Regions from separate parts of the Lysinibacillus sp. NPDC056959 genome, predicted to be linked through region 3. Evidence: riboswitches for the same ligand, from Rfam matches in the RefSeq annotation. Region 3 holds a riboswitch; each other region holds the start of a gene.
What was found. A riboswitch is a leader RNA that binds a small molecule or an ion and turns the genes downstream of it on or off. The one in region 3 is predicted to bind cobalamin.
Positions count from the first base shown of each region.

Region 1: linked by a shared signal. The riboswitch ahead of ACFTQ7_RS09405 (hypothetical protein) and the one ahead of cobT (nicotinate-nucleotide--dimethylbenzimidazole phosphoribosyltransferase) in region 3 are both predicted to bind cobalamin.
Region 2: linked by a shared signal. The riboswitch ahead of ACFTQ7_RS02905 ((2Fe-2S) ferredoxin domain-containing protein) and the one ahead of cobT (nicotinate-nucleotide--dimethylbenzimidazole phosphoribosyltransferase) in region 3 are both predicted to bind cobalamin.
Region 4: linked by a shared signal. The riboswitch ahead of ACFTQ7_RS09415 (ABC transporter substrate-binding protein) and the one ahead of cobT (nicotinate-nucleotide--dimethylbenzimidazole phosphoribosyltransferase) in region 3 are both predicted to bind cobalamin.

Region 1 covers NZ_JBHURE010000006.1:37,650-40,823, reverse strand. The annotation lists gene ACFTQ7_RS09410 (GTP-binding protein) at 1-275, shown strand, start outside; gene ACFTQ7_RS09405 (hypothetical protein) at 637-1,401, opposite strand; cobalamin riboswitch at 1,646-1,830, opposite strand; gene ACFTQ7_RS09400 (SPOR domain-containing protein) at 2,095-2,376, opposite strand; gene ACFTQ7_RS09395 (hypothetical protein) at 2,561-2,977, shown strand; gene ACFTQ7_RS09390 (hypothetical protein) at 3,125-3,174, opposite strand, start outside.
Region 2 covers NZ_JBHURE010000002.1:169,739-172,912, forward strand. The annotation lists gene cobJ (precorrin-3B C(17)-methyltransferase) at 1-1,568, opposite strand, end outside; gene ACFTQ7_RS02905 ((2Fe-2S) ferredoxin domain-containing protein) at 1,573-1,944, opposite strand; cobalamin riboswitch at 2,084-2,265, opposite strand; cobalamin riboswitch at 2,492-2,676, shown strand; gene ACFTQ7_RS02910 (energy-coupling factor ABC transporter permease) at 2,822-3,174, shown strand, end outside.
Region 3 covers NZ_JBHURE010000041.1:12,999-16,172, reverse strand. The annotation lists gene ACFTQ7_RS23940 (trimeric intracellular cation channel family protein) at 1-167, shown strand, start outside; gene cobT (nicotinate-nucleotide--dimethylbenzimidazole phosphoribosyltransferase) at 288-1,343, opposite strand; cobalamin riboswitch at 1,458-1,634, opposite strand; gene ACFTQ7_RS23930 (YheC/YheD family protein) at 2,661-3,174, opposite strand, start outside.
Region 4 covers NZ_JBHURE010000006.1:41,677-44,850, reverse strand. The annotation lists gene ACFTQ7_RS09420 (precorrin-3B methylase) at 143-808, opposite strand; gene ACFTQ7_RS09415 (ABC transporter substrate-binding protein) at 869-1,864, opposite strand; cobalamin riboswitch at 2,034-2,220, opposite strand; gene ACFTQ7_RS09410 (GTP-binding protein) at 2,362-3,174, shown strand, end outside.

The sequences.
Region 1 (3,174 bases), on a different contig from region 3:
CTGAACATGACGCGATTGTAACCGGCCGGGCCCCTGTCTCAACATTTATGAGCTACAGTACAACCTTTGCCGCCTACACCAATGGGAAAGGCGTACTTTCCCTACAATTTGATGGCTACGATACATGTCACAATACAGAAGAAATTATTGCGCAAATAAGCTACGATAAGAACGCCGATCCCGACTATACATCCTCTAGTATTTTTTGCGCAAAAGGCAAGGGCTACTCCGTTCCATGGCACGAAGCACAAGCAGCAATGCATTGTATTGACTAAATTCATAAAAACAGGACATGATTTGTTAGATCAATGTCCTGTTTTCTTATGTTTCATGAAGAGTTACTATACTTTTGTGAGTAATCTTGCTTCGCGCGGGTATTTACCTTCCTTCCGCGGGTATTTGCCTTTCTTCCGCGGGTATTCCCCTTCCTTCTGCGGGTATTTGCCTTTCTTCCGCGGGTATTCCCCTTCCTTCTGCGGGTATTTGCCTTTCTTTCGCGGGTATTTACCTTCCTTCCGCGGGTATTCTTGCTTCGCCCGGGTATCTACCCTATACTGACAACTCCATTCTACTACCTTGCCAGGCATATACCTTCACCTCGGGGTATTGAAATTCATCCCGCACATTTTTAATTTACTAAGCTTGTATCGTTTTCTGTCCCTGTTTATTAATAAGATATGAAGATTCCACCACAACGTAGCTATAGGATTGTGAGAAATCCATTAAAACTTTGCCAGGTCGACTTTTCAAAAGTTGTAAATTATCAATCAGTTCAAGCAATAGTTCATGACCTTTTCCACGTGGGTGCCAGTTTAAATGATTATCATTTAGTTCCTTCACAGCTTTTAGAAATTGATGATACTCTCGCTCTATAAAATTGATTAGTTGTTTATTTTTATAAACTACTCGTGATAAATCCTCTACATATACTTCATAAAAGCGCATCACTATCGAGCACAATAAATCATTGACCCGAGCGGCACTTAGTATTGGCTTAGGGGCTTGGGAAAGTCGCTCTAGATTTGGTTTTGCACGCGTCGAATCGATACGTGTAATTAAATGAAAATGTTCACCATTAACATCGTACACAATTGGATTTGTCGGCATATACATCATAAAATCATTTGTTTTTGTTTTAAGTTGATCTGTAATAATTGCTTTTGCAAAAAGGTGGCCATGAAAACTTTCATTTTGAATCCAAATAATATCTTTGTTATATAAAATTTGATCAAACAATCGTTCATTACTAATAAGATTGCTAGCTATTAATTGATCGACAAGGGATTCTACAACCATTCTTGTTGTAGCTTTCTTGGCAATTTCAGTGCGTGGCTGCTTACAAATTTTCATTTCTACATATTGCGAATCCTGTGCTGTACTTACATGAATATTCGTCATCATTGCATCCTCTTTTCGTACATATTTTTCAAAACGGAAGTCTTCTTTTACATAAAAAAAGGATTTCCTACAACTAGAGGAAATCCTTCATTCTATCTTTTTCATTCATCACATAATGTCAAATGATACCCAAGCATAAAAGAATTGCCTTGAAAGCGATTACCTTCTTTTTGGGCGTTTGACGTACGGTGACGAACAGAGCATTCTGTTTTGTCAATATGCCACCTCCTATTCCTCGTAGGGTTATGGTGTGTACTCATAATAGGCAGGTATCCTGACTCATGGTCATCACTACTTTTCACCTTCCCGTCGTTAAACAGTGGTATATGAAAAGTCGCTCACATTTACAGTTGCGGGACAGTGTCGGATTTGCACCGACTTCCCTTTTAAGCGTTATCAAGAGATAAACGCACCTATTATTTATTAATATTAAATTGTAATTTAACACACTAATACATGTAGAGTAGATATTCCTTTTGTATTTCTGGTTTAAATTGTAATATGTATTCTAGTATTTGTCAAAAGACAAAAAAGGGCTATCCCAAATTAATGAGATAACCCTATTAATTATTCTAATTTTCCCAAACCTGACCTCCATAATTGGTCGGTGAGGTCAATTTGCAAGGTTATCATTTGGACAAACTGTAAGGCAAAAATTAACGCGGGTGTGAATCTGCGTACCTGTTTTGGGTACGGCTATTGCATTCTACCAATGATAGAACAAAATGCGGAACGCCCTTCCTCAATAAGTAGTTTACATGCAAATTCACATTGAACTTGTGAAGTGTAATGTCCCGACTGAATACGGTAACCATCCTTCTCATTACCGAACACCTCACCATATCCGAGGTATTTCTGTGACAATAATAATTGTAAGCGTGTGTTTGCTTCTGCTCTTGTCTTGAATGGCGCTGTATGAATACGGAAGAACTTAGCACCTTTCGGAACATCAGTAAAAAGAGTTGGAAAGCAATCTATATAATAAATTCAGTCGTATCAAGGGTTTGGAGTATATTTGTGAAAATACATAATTAATAATGCTAGAAATATTAGTTCTAAGCAAATTATAGTGAGTGAAGTCTATTTAGATTTTTTATGTTCATTGTTCGAGATATGAGTTATTATATAAACATTGCTTTCTATTAATTAGGAGTTGTTTTGTGTGAAAGATAATCTTAAGAAATATGTTATTTTATCCCTAACCATAGTATTTTCGGTATTTACGGCACTGTATTTATATGATAAATATCAAGAATATCAATTTGATAAGGGCATTGCAGATGAAAATGAAAAAAAATTAGAGCAAGAAAGGGAAAGATTTCTGAATAAAGTGAAGGTTGAATTTAAAAGGGATACTTCTTTTGATACATTTGCTGTTGAAATTACAAATTTTAATGACAGAACTATTCATGGATATATAGAAGTCACAATTCTCGATAAAAATGAAGAAGTATTATGGGAAGAATTAGTTTTCATTCCAGAAGATGGAATAAAAAGTGGGGATACGTATAGATACGTAAAGGATTATGATTCAGTTGAAAATGCTGATTCAGTTAAATTCGAAAAATCGGTTTATTAGTTAATTGCACATCATACATATCAAACACGCTACCTATCATGGTTTGCGTGTTTTTTGTTTTGTATAGACAATACTAATTTAAATGTTAACGTTTATTAATAATATTTATTATATAAAGGTTAACTTTTTAGTATAACTTATATTTTTTTAAAAAAGATAATTAAAACCATTCCCATAAATACGGAACTTATTAACCT
Region 2 (3,174 bases), on a different contig from region 3:
TCATTTGGATGTGCATTTGCTTTATATTCTTCGATAATGTCGGTAATAAGCGGTATTAGCTGTTCAGGTTCTAATCCCTCAACAACAGGCTGAGCCGCATGTGCTGTCCGACCAACTGGCTTGGCACCAATAAAAACATCGAATTTACTTTTACGATAAACAATGCCAATATCATCAAATACGGCTCGATAACACGCCATACCACAGCCATTAAAACCAATATTCAATGTTTTCGGTAACGACATGCCACCAAGCTTTTCTTGAATCTCTTCCGCATATGGGATCGAATCGGTTTTTTCTCCGTAACAAAAATCACAAGCCTTTAACGAAAGTACGTCACCAATTGGTGTTAGTAAAAAGCCCACTTCACGAAGCTTTGCTGTAATCTCTCCTGGCTCAGACGTAGGAATTTTTAAATGAATTTGGTGGTCTGGTGTATACTCCATCGTTCCTTCCTCACCAACTACCTCAGCTAAGGTCATCATTTGTTGAGGAGTAAAAAACTTATTGGCTACCCCAGGACTAACAGCTAATTCAAAAACCGATTCGATTTTTTGTTGAACGAGCTTAGATGTTACTTTCACAGCGTTAGTTCCCTTCACCTTTGCCAGAGCTGCTGTTGCCATTTCAAGGGATGACTTTTTAGGCTTTGGTTGTGGTGTTATAGCTAAACTGGGCTTTATACGATTGGCATTCGGATCTGTTGCAAAATCATTTCGCGCTGCCCCAGTTTCTTGATTCATTGCCCATGGTTCATTTTCTTCCTTTAGTCGTTGATGTGGTCGTAACGGCTGTTTTTCTTCTCCAAGTGTATATTTACGCTGATAACCACGTGGTGTAATCATTTTATTGTCATAGAAAAATGTTGTTGAATTCCCGATAATAACGGTTGTTAACATGCCGATATCATGTTCAAGCATTTCTGCTAAAGTCGTCATCGTAATTTCCTGACGGTCACGATACGCGCTTTTCACAAGTCCAACCGGTGTATCTGGCGAACGATATTCTAATAAAATTCGTTGAGCCTCTACAATTTGTCTCGTACGACGTCCACTTTTTGGGTTATAAAGCGCAATAACAAAATCCGCCATCGCCGCTGCTTCTACTCGCTTAGCAATTAAATTCCAAGGTGTTAAGTGGTCACTCAAACTAATTGTACAAGCGTCGTGCATAATAGGAGCACCTAGTAAACTTGCACACGAATTAATAGCAGAAATACCTGGAACAATTTCTACTTCGATACCAGTAGCTTCAGTCCATCCTAGCTCGATTAATACTTCATACACTAATCCAGCCATCCCATAAACACCGGCATCACCGCTGGAAATAACCGATACGATACTTCCAGCCTCTGCTTGACGTACCGCTTCCTGTGCACGTGAAACTTCTTCTGTCATACCAGTACTAATAATCGACTTTGCACTAACTAAATCTTGAATAAGCTCAACATAGGTTTTATAACCAATAATCATATGACTTTGTTGTAGTGCCTCTACAGCACGAGTCGTAATATGTTTAAAGTCTCCAGGGCCAAAGCCAACTACGAAAATCTTACCTTTTTGCGCCATTTTGTTACCCCTCTTTCACCTTTTCAATACCTTTAATGGCTGTTGTTTGTGCTGTACGCTGTAAAGATCCTTCACGTAAAGTAAAGACATGCTCATTATGTAAAGATTCATGATTTAAATCTTGTACGAGTGCCTTCGCATGCTCTGTTGTCGGCACGCGGTACCAATTCCCTTGAGGATAAGCAATGACAACACAAGCATCTTTACACCTACCATTACAGCGAGTCCTTGTCGTATGTATTTCCTTATCAAGTTCCAGTACCTGTATTTCATCACGAATTGCCTGAGTAATGTCCTCAGCATCTTTTTTCATACAGCTACTACCATTGCATATAAAAAGATGTGTTTTCATCCCCTCTAAATTCCAAGTTGTCATAGTTTTTCTCCCCTCATTTGCTTTTAGGAAAAAGAAAAACCTTTACTCTAGACGAAGAGTAAAGGTTTAGTAGAAGCCAAATAAAAACGAATATATACAGGTACTCGTTCTCGCTTCAACTTCTCCCTCCGAAAAGTTTGCATGTATCATCACATAAGCAGGTTTCCTGACTTAAGCTTCCTTTTACTTTCGCGCCTTCCTAGTTCTCACTAGTGGCATCCGCGATTTCATCAGCTATTACAGTAGCGGGGGCTGTATCGGATTCTCACCGATTTCCCTATTATCTTGAAAATATTCAAGCACTTATGAATGTTTTATATGAAATTATTATTTTTTTAAAATTAAAAACTGTTTCTATCATAGCCTATTTTTTTAAAATTTCAATATTTCTTTCTAAATTTGTGACATTTTCAGTAATTTTTTAATGAAAAACATGACATTTCTTTTCTATTTATCTAAATTTTCGACATAGACACTCAATTAAAAATTTTTTCTTAAAAAGTATAGCATATATATGGAAAATCATGTTACACTTTGTCGTGAAATCACAACTTCATCTTTTTTCGGTGCGAATTGTTCATCATTTCGCTTAAAAGGGAAGCCGGTTTAAGTCCGGCGCGGTCCCGCCACTGTACTAGGGAGTTTTATAGATAATGTCACTGTCCAAAGGATGGGAAGGCCTATAAAACGTTGATCTAAAGCCAGGAGACCTGCCGAAAAATATGTGATCGTTTGAACCTACGAGGATAGGTATGCGGCTGAGCAAATTAGAATTTTATTTGCATTTTTAGCTATGCACTTTTCCACAATTGGAGAAGTGCTTTTTTGATTTCATCGCATACTAATTCTAACTATTTTAATGTGAGGAGGAGAGGTTTTGAAATTCTCAGGTTGGAAGCTTAGTTATTTCTTATTGGCATTTTTATTCGTGCCAGATCGTGCATTTGCGATGCACATTATGGAGGGCTTTTTGCCAATTGAATGGGCGATTTTTTGGTGGGTCTTATCCATTCCATTTATTATTTTAGGATTACGTTCTATTCGTAAAACTATTGATGAAAATCCTGAAACAAAAATGATTTTAGGATTATCTGGTGCCTTTGCCTTTGTACTATCAGCTTTAAAAATCCCATCTGTAACAGGTAGTTGTTCACATCCGACAGGGGTTGGTCTTGGAACAGTTCTTTTTGGACCATTAGCAATAAGCGTTATCGGGACAATTGTATTATT
Region 3 (3,174 bases):
ATGAAATTTATGGTGTTTGGGCAGCACTAGCCGGGCTTATTATCGGACTTCAACTATTTTCAGGGGATACCTTTTTATATGTATTATTTGGTGTGATCACAATACTAAGAATACTTTCATATATGAAGAAATGGCGTTTACCGTTACGGAGGTTGAGTCGGGCATAGCTATATCGTTGCATATTAACAAGCCCAAATATCAGATTTGGGCTTGTTTTGAATTGTTCTTATTTTCACAAACGCCGTGCATCCACAGCAGCGACAATAAGCACCTAAAGATTAATAGATCTACTTTTTCAACAGTAGCATAGCTTCCTCTAATGTAGTCATGTTTTTCATCATAGAGCTTGCTGCATCCAAAATAGGAAAGGCTAAAGCTGCACCAGAGCCCTCTCCTAATCGCATATTCATTTGTAGCATCGGTTCAATTCCGAGCATTTCAGCGGCAATTTTTGCACCTGGTTCTTCAGAGGCATGAGAAGGAATAATATAGTCTTTGACGTTTGGCTCAAGTTCGTATGCAATAAGAGCTGCAATAGTAGAAATAAAGCCATCAATAACAACTGGTTTTCGATGTGCGGCGGCAGCAAGTATCACTCCTGCCATAGCGCCTATTTCTAGCCCTCCAACTTTTGCAAGAATATTAATAGCATCATGGCGATTTGGTTTATTTAATGCAATAGCATTGTAAATAACCTCTACTTTATGTGCAATCCCTCCTGGTCCAACTCCTGCACCGAAGCCTGTCACTTCATTCGGATGACACTCATGAAGAACCGATAATATAGCAGCACTAGGTGTTGTATTACCGATACCCATTTCACCTGTCCCGAGCACATTTATCCCTTTTTTAATTTCTTCCGTAGCTACTTCAATTCCTACTTCAATGGATTGAATGGCTTCTTCCCTTGACATAGCAGGTCCTTTTGCCATATTGTCCGTACCATATTTAATCTTTTTAATGATAACACCAGCATCGCTTGGAATATCCTCTTTAACGCCAACGTCTACCGTGACAATTTTTGCATCTGTGATTTTTGCGATAGCACAGACACCAGTTCCGCCTCTAGGAAAATTTAATGTTTGGAAGACCGTCACATTTTGTGGGTTCGGTGTCACTCCTTCATCACAGACACCATGATCCGCGGCACAGACAATAATTGCTTTATTATCAATTGTAGGATATAGTTCACCTGTAATACCAGATAGTTGCACAGCTAGAGTTTCCAGCTTTCCCAGACTACTAGGTGGCTTGCAAAGTGCATCTATGCGTTCTCTTGCCTGCCCCATCATTTTGTGGTCGGCACTTTGAATGTTGTGGATCGTTTGTTGTAATAATTGCATGAAAATTTCCCCTTTCTTTTTTGCCCTCGTTACTCGAAGAATGATTTAGAGAAAAAAATAAAAAGCCTGTAGTTTATCCATAACAAATAAACTACAGACTTTTCCATCGTCTATATAATACGAAGCAGATAGGCAGGTCTCCTGGCTCAATTTCAACATTTCATAGAACCTTCCCAGAACGATGCTAGTGGCATTCTCTATGAAACTCCCTTTTACAGTGGTGGGACCGCTAAAGTTTTTCACTTTATTCCCTATTCTCCCGCAGTGGGCACCTAACGCTTTTATGCAATTACTTTAAATCTACGGCAAAGCGCTCATTGTGTCAACATTTTAAATTTTCAAGCTTCATTGTTTTTTAAGTAAATAGATATGCTTAATTATTCATATTTAAAAACTTTAACACAAAATACTAAAGTAATTACTGCTATAGCAGTTACTACTGAAAGTTCAGTCAGTTTTTGATCTTATGAAAGGCTAATTCACACTGCTAATAATTAATTCACTAGTAATAACGTTAACACTAATATAAACGCAGTATAAAAGCACTCATCCTTACATAATAGTTTGGATTTTAAGAAATGGATATTAGGTGGTGTTTTGTTGAAGAAAGACATGATAAAAGTGATTTCTGTTTTTGGTATAGGTGCTATTTTAGTTTTATTGGTTCCTTTTCTCTTTAATTGTTTTTTATAGTACTTCAGTAAGCAAAAATAAGAAGCCTTTTATTCGAAATGGATTCTTTTTATTTATCTTAAAATGTAGGCTAAAGAAGTGCTTTTAATTAAACTTTATTCCAAGCCTAAGTAGTTATTAATGGTTACTAAAAAACTACATACTGAAATCTTTCGAGTAACCAATATCTTTAGGACGTTGCTTCAAAATGAAGTGAAACTATTCCCTACAATCATTCAGAAGTTATAGTTCTACATATCTCTAACAAAGTATAATTAATATAAAAATAGGTCTGCTTAAGTTGTAAACAGACATTTTTTCCAGGGATTTTCCTTCGCCAATAAGAGTGAATCAAAAGAATCTTTTAACACTTCGAATAACCAAATAAACTAATGTACGCGAATTCAGGTTCCTGAGGGCTGGGAATTTGAGCCCATGCTGAATCGTCTCCAAAGAAAATTGATTCATATCGCGCCTACCCAACCATAATCCATTTTTTCAGGAAATCCCTAATCGTTCACAAGTAACGGATGCAATTAAGTTTCTTCTTTCCTAAAATTATAGAAAGGAAAGTAATTTTTTGATGTATGTCTATTGAATAGAAATATGCTGATGACTAAAATGAAAAATAACTACATTTCAAACTTAGCCTTCATTTTGCTTTTTCCTAATCTCAACAATGTTCTTCCAGATTGCCCTATCAACTTTGGCAAAACTACGAATGCTAGGCGTTGTATTTACTTCAAATAATATAGGTTTTCCTTCAAGATTTATTCCAAAATCAATGCCATATTCTCTACAAGGAAAGTGGGATGCTATTACTTCAGCTGCTAAAATTGAATCTTCTTTTAGAGAATCTATTGTTTGATCTTTCTTTGTATTATCCATCATCAAATAACCTGATAATAATTCCTCAATCGATATTGCTTTAGAACCCCGATTTGAATTGACAATCCCATGATCCTCAGTTGCAACCCTTCCGTAAATTCCACCAATTACCCATTTTCCCTTTAGATTTTGAACATGAACACGAATAGATATTGAATCCCCATCAGGGGTGAGACTTTTGACCCCTTCCTGTATAATATAATTTCCGCTTAATCTACCGTGTTTCTCATATGGATGTAGAACTTGGTGGAAATCCTCAATTGCTGCTACA
Region 4 (3,174 bases), on a different contig from region 3:
AGTCCTTGCCTCTTTTTAAGGTAAATTGATATGCCAATGAAATCCACTTCTTGCTTCTTATCCTCACATATAGCGGCTTATCAGACGCACCTAGTAAAGCACCCAATCAGTACGTAAGTCGAACCCACATTATGATAATGAGTCAGTTTAAATCTTTCCAATAATCAGCAGAATTTGTTCTGCGATAAAATTTATAAAAGGGTTCATTCGGACGAGCATGTTTCTGATAGAGCTCAATGATTTGCTTTAAAAAGCCTTCAATAAGCTCTACCCCTACCTTTTTCGCAAAGAGTGTCCCGGCTTTTGCATTCGCTCCCATCGGCACTGCTCCTAAATAGACATCAAAGCTATCCTTTTGATAAACAAGCCCAATATCATCATACACCGCATTATAACAAGCAGAGGCACAGCCATTGACGTTTACACGTAATCTTGTAGGGACAGTGATTCCTTTTAATGAATGATATAGCTTTTCTGTAATTGGTGCTGCCTCCATTTTGTCACCATCACAAAAATCACACGCTTTCATCGCTACAATCGGACCTTGCTTTGCCACATAAAGGCCAGCGTCTTCTAGCTCCTCAATCGTCTTTTCAATTTCTACTGTTGGGATAGATAATAATATGCTGTAAGAGGCAGAGTATTTTATGGCACCCTTTTCCCCTACAACCTTTGCTATTGTTTGGAATTGTGCAGGGGTATAATGTTTATTAATAATGCCTGGGCTTACGGCAAGGCGAGTAAAATCCCCATTATTGTTTAAGTTTTCGAAGGTTTTGTCCGGTATATTCGAACGGAATGCATTCATAAATACTTCTCCTTATGAAAAAGGAGCTAGCCAATTGCTAGCCCCCCATTTATTGGATACTTAAAAACTCTCAGGATAGAAGCCTTTCGCCAAAATTTGAATGGCTTCTGCAGCACGTACCCCTTCAGATGCAGCAGAAAGTGGTAGAATCACAAAGCGTTCGTTTTTGACTGCTTCCATTTCCTTCAAGGCTGGATCATTTTTTAAGAAGTTTATTTTTGCTTCCGCTGTTGTTTCTCCGTAATCTATGACAACTACGACCGCTGGATTACGTTCTACTGTTTCTTCTTTGGACACCGTAGTCCAACCCGATTCCACATCACCAAAAATATTTTTACCGCCGGCCATCGTAACAAGTTCATTCATAATGTTTTGTCCTGCAGTGAAGATCTCTTTATCACCACTATCAAACACTAAAACAGGCAGTTCTTCTCCATTTTGCGGTAGTTTTGCACGGACATCCTCTACATCCTTTGTCATTTTTTCAATTAGTGCTTCTCCACGATCTTCAACACGGAAAATTTTTGCGATATTTCGAATATCTGTGAAAATATCGTCTAAAGTTGGTTTCGTCATGATTGAGGCTGTATGTAAATAAGTGTGAATGCCTAATGTTTCAAGCTCTTTTTGTGTTCCAACACCTTTCTCTCCAAAGGCGCTTTTCCAACCACCTAATAAAAAATCTGCTTCTGCATCAATAACCTGCTCCTTTGTAGGATACTGTTTTGCTAACACAGGCACTTTATCATAGGCCGCTTGTAGGGGCTCATAAATTTTGTCATCTAAGTACGCCGTCCCTACCATTGAATCTTCTAGCTCTAAAGCTAACATAATTTCTGTCACGTGCTGATTTAAGCTAATCGCTTTTTTTGGGGCTTCCTTATATACTTGAGTTGTTCCATTATTTTCAATCGTTATGTCTGACTTTTCAGCTTGTGAAGGCTCTACCTTCTCACTTTGTGTAGCAGATTCTAGTTTGTCCTTTTCACTACATGCACCCAATATAGCTACCAATGCGATCGCAAAGACTAGCCATAAGCTATTCCATTTCTTCATATCCTCTTCTCCTTTGATGTTAAATATATAGAAAGAAATCGTTTAGACTCCTATGCTACCAGATAGCGATTCTAGAAAAGGGCATAAAAAAACCCCCTTGTTTCCAAGAGGTTAGCATAGCAAAAGAAAGGTTTTTCAACCTATTCACTATCCCCATCCTCGTGGATTCAGTAATACATACATATTGGCAGGTATCCTGGCTTAGGTTCATCATCTATACGCCTTCCCATAGCGTGGCTACAGTGGCATCTTGTATAGACTCCCCATTTACAGTTGCGGGACAGCATCGGATTTACACCGATTTCCCTTTTAAGCAAATAACAAAGGTCATTTACACCAATACGTCGTTTTTATTTTGTTGTATATATTGATTGACTAGTAGATTCGCAATCATACATATATTAACACTATTGCGACATAAACACTATATGAAATATTTTTTATACCAATTCTGTTACAATGTTGTTAAATGAATGAATAGAAACGAGGATCTTTTTATGCATGTAACAATTGGAGTACTTGCTCACGTGGATGCCGGTAAAACAACATTTTCTGAGCAGTTACTATTTCATACAAACAGTATTCAAGCTCGTGGACGAGTGGATCACCAGGACACATTTCTAGATAATCATGAGTTGGAGCGTCAGCGAGGCATTACGATTTTTGCGGAGCAAGGCCGCATGACGTTTGGGGATGATACATATACGTTGATCGATACACCAGGGCACGTCGATTTCTCTCCAGAGATGGAGCGTGCCATTCGGGTTATGGATTATGCCATTATTATTGTTAGTGCTGTCGAAGGAATACAAGGTCATACTGAAACAGTGTGGCAACTTTTACGCCAATATCATGTTCCAACCTTCTTTTTTATTAACAAAATTGATCGTGAAGGAGCAGATGTTGAAGCTGTAATGGCTGCGCTTCAAAAGGATTGCTCTGCAGATGTTTTATTCGTAGACGAACCGCTCCGTTCCGACTATGTTTCAAACGACATAATGGAGCGGCTTGCTGAACGTGATGAACAACTTCTCGATGCTTTTCTCAATGAAACATTGGATAGCTCTAGCTGCCTTACTCATTTATCTCGGATGATTAAACAGGAAAAGGCCTTTCTATGTTTTACTGGGTCTGCCTTAAAAGATAGTGGAATAAAGGAATTCCTAACACAGCTCCCCCTCCTTACAGAGACACAATTTAATAACAACGCTCCGTTTCAAGGTGAGGTGTTTAAAATTCGTCATGATGGACATCAACGCTTAACTTTTATCAAATCTTTGCAAGGAACGTTACATGTCCGTGATGAACTT